3 regions of the Marinobacter shunpengi genome follow, and region 2 is predicted to be linked to each of the others. Evidence: predicted binding sites of a transcription regulator. Region 2 holds the regulator's gene; each other region holds the start of a gene.

Region 1 (2,267 bases), on a different contig from region 2:
CACACCTGTGTGCCCCTGGCCCTTTACTGGAAAAAGAACAAGGTGAAGTGCGAAATCGCGCTGGTGAAAGGCAAGAAAATGTTCGACAAGCGGGCCACCGAGAAGGAACGCGACTGGAACCGGCAGAAGCAGCGCATCCTGCGCGAGCACAACACCGGCTGAGGTCGACGCATAAAAGCCTTGAAGTAGGCCGGACTGGCCCCATATACTTACCTGCAAGGGGACGACATGGCTTCGACGCCGGTGGCGAACCCTTGGGTGCATGTCGAGATGGCAGCGAATCTCGTTAATCCAAAGCTGCAAGCAATAGTCGCAAACGACGACAACTACGCACTGGCGGCGTAAGCCGCCGGTCGTCCTGACCCGGGTGCCTGTAAACGGGTATTTCAGGACGTCATAGCTTAACAGGCTGCTCCTTTGACCAGAGCTCACTGGTTAAAGGCTAAGATCCAAAGAGCTCGCCCCCTGCACCCTGACCTTCGGGTCGCTTGGGGTTAAACGAATAGAAGGACACTAAACATGTAGAGCTCAAGGCAGAGTACTGGCGGACGCGGGTTCAATTCCCGCCGTCTCCACCAAACAACCGCAAGAAAGCCCCTGATTTCAGGGGCTTTTTTGTTCATACCCCTGCCAGTATTAAGACACACCCACAACTTTTCGCCTCCCTGACGGCCTGCGCCAGCAGCTCCGGACGTGTGTCATCCAGGCACGCAGATCACCCCAACCAAAACACTTCGTTAACGAACTGTTTCAAGAAAATCCACTCCTTGCCGATAAGGTGTGCACTATAGTATTGCGAGCCCAAGAACAACATCAGGAGTAACCCCTTGAAACGCATGCTTTCCCTGTCATGGCGGCAGAAGTTCTGGCTGTTGATTGCGGCCACGTTTATCGGACTGGTGCTGGTTGCGCTGGCGGCCCTGCGTGGTCTGGATCAGGTGTCGGAGTCCTATGAGGCCCGGGCCACCGCGAACGCCTATGAGAACGCCTCCCTCACGCTCTGGAGCGAGTGGCTGAAGGTGGAAAACCTCAGTTCCTCACTGGATGCCGATGAGGTCGGGACCTATCAACAACTACTGGACGCACTGGGAGAACAGTCCAGCCAGTTGGTGTCGCTGACGGACAACATCGCCGATGACAGCATCCAGTCGACCGCCCGGCAGATCAGGGAGCGGATTACCGGCTATGTGGAACTTCGCCGAGACTGGCTTGAACAACGCCAGACCCTTGGGCTGAGTTCATCGGAAGGCATCCGGGGAGAACTGGCCAAGGCCATGGACGAGGGGCTCCGGGAAATCAGCATCTCGATCATGAACGATGATATCGAGCTGGCAATGACTACCTACGCGGACTATCTGAACAACTTCACCCCGGAATCCGCAGAGCAGACCCACAAGGCCATTGAGGGGATGCGGAAGGTTATTGCCGACATGGACTGGGAAGAGAACGACCTGGGGCTGGCCGTAAAGACGTTCGCGACAGCGTTCGAACGCGCCGAAACCCAGATCAACGCGATCCTCGACACCGAGCAACAGCTTGCCACCCTCGGTGGCGACCTGGAGGCCGTGATCGAACAGCAGAACCAGTCCCTGGAAAGCGGCCTCGTCGCCCAGACCACCGCCAGGGCGGAGCAGGCCCGCCAGGCGTCGGCGTGGCTGATCGTGATTGTTTCGGTCGTGGTCCTGGTGATCTTGGTGGTCACACTCACCCAGGCGTCCCGCACGCTGGTGAGTCGTCTGCGTGATGCCGCCGGACTGCTGTCACAGGTGGCCGCCGGTGACCTGAGCCAGCGCCTGCGTGTGGGGAGCAACCCCAATGATGAGTTCAATGCCCTGGGCAGTGCCTCCAACCAGATGGTGGACGATGTGTCCGGCGTCATCCAGGAGGTGCTCGACGGTAATCGCGACCTGTCCCGCTTGCAGGAAGAACTGCAACAACTGGTGAACCAGATGAGCGCCAGCAGCGAACAGGTGGAGGCCCAGACCGAGCAGGCCGCCGCCGCTGTGCAGGAAATCTCCCACACCGCGTCCGACATCGCCAAACTGACCAACACGGTCAACCAGTCCACCCAGGACGCCAACGAGGCCGCCCAGCATGGCGCCCAGGTGGTTCGCAACAATGGCGAGGTGATGCAGGACCTGTCCAGCAAGATCCGCCAGACCCACGGCCAGGTGGAAAGCCTGAGCAAGACCGGCGAGAAGGTGAACACCATTGTGGACACCATCAACGGGCTGGCCGAGCAGACCAACCTGCTGGCCCTCAATGCC
Region 2 (2,267 bases):
TGGCTTCCGCGGTGACCATCAGGACAGGCAGGTCCTTGATCTGCTCATCGGCGCGAACTTCCTTGAGCAGGTCGAAACCGGACATGCCCGGCATGTTCCAGTCGGTGACCAGAAAGTCATACTTGCCGGAACGAAGCATGGGCAGCGCGGTGTTGCCGTCGTCTGCCTCATCGGTATTGGTAAACCCGAGATCACGCAGCAGGTTCTTGATAATCCGTCGCATTGTGGAGAAGTCGTCCACAATGAGAATCTTCATGTTCTTGTCCAATGGGACCTCCAGTTGGTCGTCGCCGGAATAATGACCTGGGCCTGGCAGTTATGGGCCCGGGCAACGTTTGATCAGGCTGTTCCGCTTCCGCCTGTTTCCGGGCGGTTGGCGTTATTCTAGCAGCCCTGGCGTTGCTTACCGTTTCAATGTGTTATCGCCCAGCAGGGCGTGCTGGATTCCTGTCGCCTCGACGCGCTCTGCACCCGCTCCCGGAATCAGGACGTGCCGGCATCAGACGCCTGCCATTCGGACAGTCGCCCCCGCAACCTCAGAGCGGCCTGGCTATGGATCTGGCTGACCCGGCTCTCACTTACCCCGAGCACGGCGCCGATTTCCTTCAGGTTCAGTTCTTCCTGGTAGTAGAGACTGAGTACCAGCTTCTCACGCTCCGGCAGATCCTCAATGGCCGCCGCCAGGTTCTGGCGGAAGGCGGCGCCCGACACATCATCCAGGGGATTGTCCGAAGCCTCCTGTTCCTGTATCGGCAGCTCCCCGGATTCATTGAGTTCATCCAGGGAAAAAAGTCGACCGGAATTAGTGTCACTGAGGCAGGCGTGGTACTCCGGCAGGGTCATGCCGAGTTCTTCCGCCACTTCGTGATCCTGGGCTTCCCGCCCTTCACGATCCTCCACGGCCTTGATGGCGGCGGACACGCGGCGGGCATTGCGGTGAACTGAGCGTGGCACCCAGTCCCCCTTGCGGATCTCGTCAACGATGGCGCCACGGATACGGATGCCGGCGTAGGTTTCAAAGGAAGCACCACGGTCCGACTGGTATTTTGCGGCAGCTTCCAGCAACCCCACCATACCGGCCTGCATCAGGTCCTCGAGTTGCACGGAATCCGGCAGTCGGGCCATGAGATGCAGGGCGATTTTCTTGACCAGCGGCGCATGCTGCTCCACCAGGTGGTGGGCATCACGCCGGCCGGTCTGATGGTAGATTCCGAGACTTCTGGCCAATGTCATGTATCCGGTTAACCCATACATCAGGATTGGATCAGGCGTTGGTGCTTACCAGGCGCTCCACGAAGAATTCCAGATGCCCCCGGGGGGACGATGGTAGCGGCCAGCTGTCCACCTTCTCGGCCAGGGCCTTGATGGCCAGTGAGGCCTTCGCCCTGGGGTAGGCATCGAGCACCGCCCGCTGCCTCTGGACTGCCTTGCGTACCGCCTCATCGTAAGGAACCATGCCTACATATTGTAGTGCAACATCCAGGAAGCGCTCGGTGACCCGGGTCAGTTTGCCGAACAGGTGTTTGCCTTCCTGCTCGTTACGGACCTGGTTGGCCAGGATGCGGAAGCGGTTAACGCCGTAATCCCGGTTCATCAATTTGATCAGGGCATAGGCATCGGTGATCGAGGTGGGTTCGTCGCAGACCACCAGCAGCAGTTCCTGGGACGCACGCAGGAAGCTGACCACGCTCTCGGAGATACCGGCCGCGGTATCGACAATGAGCACGTCCACCTGATCGCCCAGTTCACTGAAGGCGTTAATCAGGCCAGCGTGCTCCATGGGGGAAAGCTGGGTCATGCGCTGGGTGCCGGAGGACGCGGGAACGATCTTGATACCCCCGGGGCCATTAACCAGCACATCCCGGAGATCACACTCGCCGGCCAGTACGTCGGAAAGGTTTCGACTGGCGGTAATCCCCAGCAGGACGTCAATGTTGGCGAGTCCCAGGTCTGCATCCAGCAGGACGACACGCCGGCCCATCTGCGAGAGGGCAATGCCAAGGTTTACGGAGACGTTGCTCTTACCCACGCCACCCTTGCCACCGGTGACTGCAATAACCTGAACCGGATGTGGTCTGCTCATAGAGGTTCTAGTGTCCCGCCAAGGTTCTTGTCGTTCAGTATTCTGTCATGCCGTGCCTGAAACCACACCGGCCAGCGCCGGGTGAAGGCGGTCAGGCACCTGCCGCCATGGTCTGCTGTTTACGGGCATCACGCAAGCGTTCAACACCCAGGCGAACCAGCGATGCGGCGTTGGCCGGGTGCAG
Region 3 (2,267 bases), on a different contig from region 2:
ACAGAGACTCCGCTTGCCATGAGCGACAGCGCCAAGCCCCGCATTACCAGCGGCTCCAAGTTCCGTAACGAACACGGATTCTCAGCCATCAAGGACGGCGTCAAGAAATCCGCCAACTCGGATACCCCCGTGCAACGTAAACCGAAATGGTTACGTGCGCGCATGCCGGGCGGCGAACGCTATGAGGCGGTCAAGCGCAACGTCAATGAGCATCGCCTCAGCACGGTCTGCGAGGAATCCCACTGTCCCAATATCGGCGAGTGCTGGAACAACGGCACCGCCACCATCATGGTGATGGGTTCCGTCTGCACCCGGGCCTGCAAGTTCTGTGCGGTAGATACCGGCAACCCAAAGGGATGGCTCGATCACGAGGAGCCGGAGAACACCGCCAAGTCGGTGGAACTCATGGGCCTGCGCTATATCGTGCTGACCTCGGTGGACCGGGACGACCTGGACGACGGCGGCGCCGCCCACTATGCCGCCTGCGTGGCTGCCATCAAGGCGCGCACGCCGGAAGTGGCGGTAGAGGCCCTGACCCCGGATTTCGATGCCGTCATGCCCCACGTGGAGCGGGTGGTGGATTCCGGACTGGATGTCTTCGCCCAGAACGTGGAAACCGTACGCCGCCTGACCCGCCGGGTGCGAGATCCCCGGGCCGGCTATGAGAAGACCCTGAGCGTGCTGGAGCACGCCAAGCAGCATCGCCCCGACGTGCTCACCAAGACCAGCCTGATGCTCGGCCTGGGCGAGACCGAGGAGGAGATCCTGCAAACCATGGATGACCTGCGCGCCATCGGCGTGGACATCCTCACCCTGGGCCAGTACCTGCGCCCGACACCGAACCACCTGCCAGTGGAACGGTATGTCACCCCGGAGGAGTTCAACCACTACCGGGACATCGGCCTGGAAAAGGGCTTCATGGAAGTCCCCTCCGGCCCCATGGTGCGTTCCAGCTACCGGGCCGACCGGGTGTTCGAGAAGAACAACCTGGGCCTGGCGGTTCCGGCGGTGCCCCGGGACACCAGCGCCATCCCGGTCCGCCAGGTAGACTGAGTTCCCTGACTCGGCAGCGGGCGCCTGCCCGCTGCCTTCCCCGATATTTCGCTGATCACCCTCAATTTTTTTCTGCCCCGGCCGACAAGTTTTTTGTAAGACTTTGTGAAACCTGATTCCTTATCTGATCCAGGGCAATCAGGCTTTCATCGTTTGCTGCTATGGTTATCCGCTGCCCCGTTACCAGGGTCGCCCGACACGACGGGCGGACACCACCCGACAACAGGTTGAACATGCTGACTCTGCTGAAAAACGCCCGTCTCAAATACAAATTCTGGCTGCTGAACATTGTGGTTTTCGCAGTGATGTGCCTGCTGGTGCTCTATGCCATGCACAACACCGCCACCCTGACGGGGCAGACATTCGGGGATGTCTTCATGGAAACCGCCCCGGCCTATGCGGGTATCGTGGCGTTGCTGATGCTACTGGAGATGGCCGGCTCCCAACTGCTGATCTCGTTCATTGAGCGTCACGTCCACCGCCTGAAGAAAACCATGGTATCCGTGCAGATGTCCGGTAACCTCAGCGAGCGGGCGCTGGTGGATTCCACCGACGAGATCGGTGAGATGGCGGAAGCCTTCAACGCCATGCAGCAGCGCACCGGCGATGTGGTCAGCGGTATGCTGGAGGCTATCAGCCGGCTGCATGGCGAGGTGCGGGAACTCACTGCCGCCGCCGAACGCCGGCGTGATGAACTGACCCGCCAGCAGCAGGGTGCCGAACGCTCCGCCCAGGTGGTGGAAGCCATGCTGCAGAGCTTCTCCGGCATTGCCGAGCAGGCGGGCATCGCCAACACCCTGTCCCACGAAGCCAACCGGGCCGCCGTGGACGGCAGCGCCCGGGTGGCCCGCAGTGCCGAGTCCATCCAGACCCTGTCCGGGGCCATCGACAGCTCCGCCACTTCGGTCCAGGCCCTGGCCAACAACAGCCAGGAAATCCGCCAGGCGGTAACCGAGATCAAGGGCATTGCCGAGCAGACCAACCTGTTGGCACTGAACGCCGCCATCGAAGCGGCGCGGGCCGGTGAGCAGGGGCGGGGCTTTGCGGTGGTGGCGGATGAGGTGCGCAAGCTGGCCCAGCGGGTCCAGGATTCCACCGACCAGATCCAGGGCACCATCGACCGTCTGCTACAGGCGATGGAAGCCGCCGTGGACCAGATGACCACCAGTTCCACGGATGCCTCACGTTGCGTCAACGAGGCCATGGAGGGCCGT

Evidence for each region. The regulator FliA, encoded in region 2, starts transcription of late flagellar genes. The targets are predictions, from matches to a motif close to CTAAAGTTTNNNNNNNNNNNGCCGNTAA.
Region 1: the regulator FliA is predicted to act here: its motif matches at 750-777, upstream of ACJO3T_RS11135 (methyl-accepting chemotaxis protein).
Region 3: the regulator FliA is predicted to act here: its motif matches at 1,114-1,141, upstream of ACJO3T_RS06750 (methyl-accepting chemotaxis protein).

The regions. Positions count from the first base shown of each region.
Region 1 covers NZ_JBJJLA010000017.1:107,036-109,302, reverse strand. The annotation lists gene smpB (SsrA-binding protein SmpB) at 1-162, shown strand, start outside; RNA gene ssrA (transfer-messenger RNA) at 220-578, shown strand; gene ACJO3T_RS11135 (methyl-accepting chemotaxis protein) at 837-2,267, shown strand, end outside.
Region 2 covers NZ_JBJJLA010000015.1:379,823-382,089, forward strand. The annotation lists gene cheY (chemotaxis response regulator CheY) at 1-268, opposite strand, end outside; gene ACJO3T_RS09745 (RNA polymerase sigma factor FliA) at 484-1,233, opposite strand; gene ACJO3T_RS09750 (MinD/ParA family protein) at 1,265-2,083, opposite strand; gene flhF (flagellar biosynthesis GTPase FlhF) at 2,175-2,267, opposite strand, start outside.
Region 3 covers NZ_JBJJLA010000012.1:42,409-44,675, forward strand. The annotation lists gene lipA (lipoyl synthase) at 19-1,053, shown strand; gene ACJO3T_RS06750 (methyl-accepting chemotaxis protein) at 1,287-2,267, shown strand, end outside.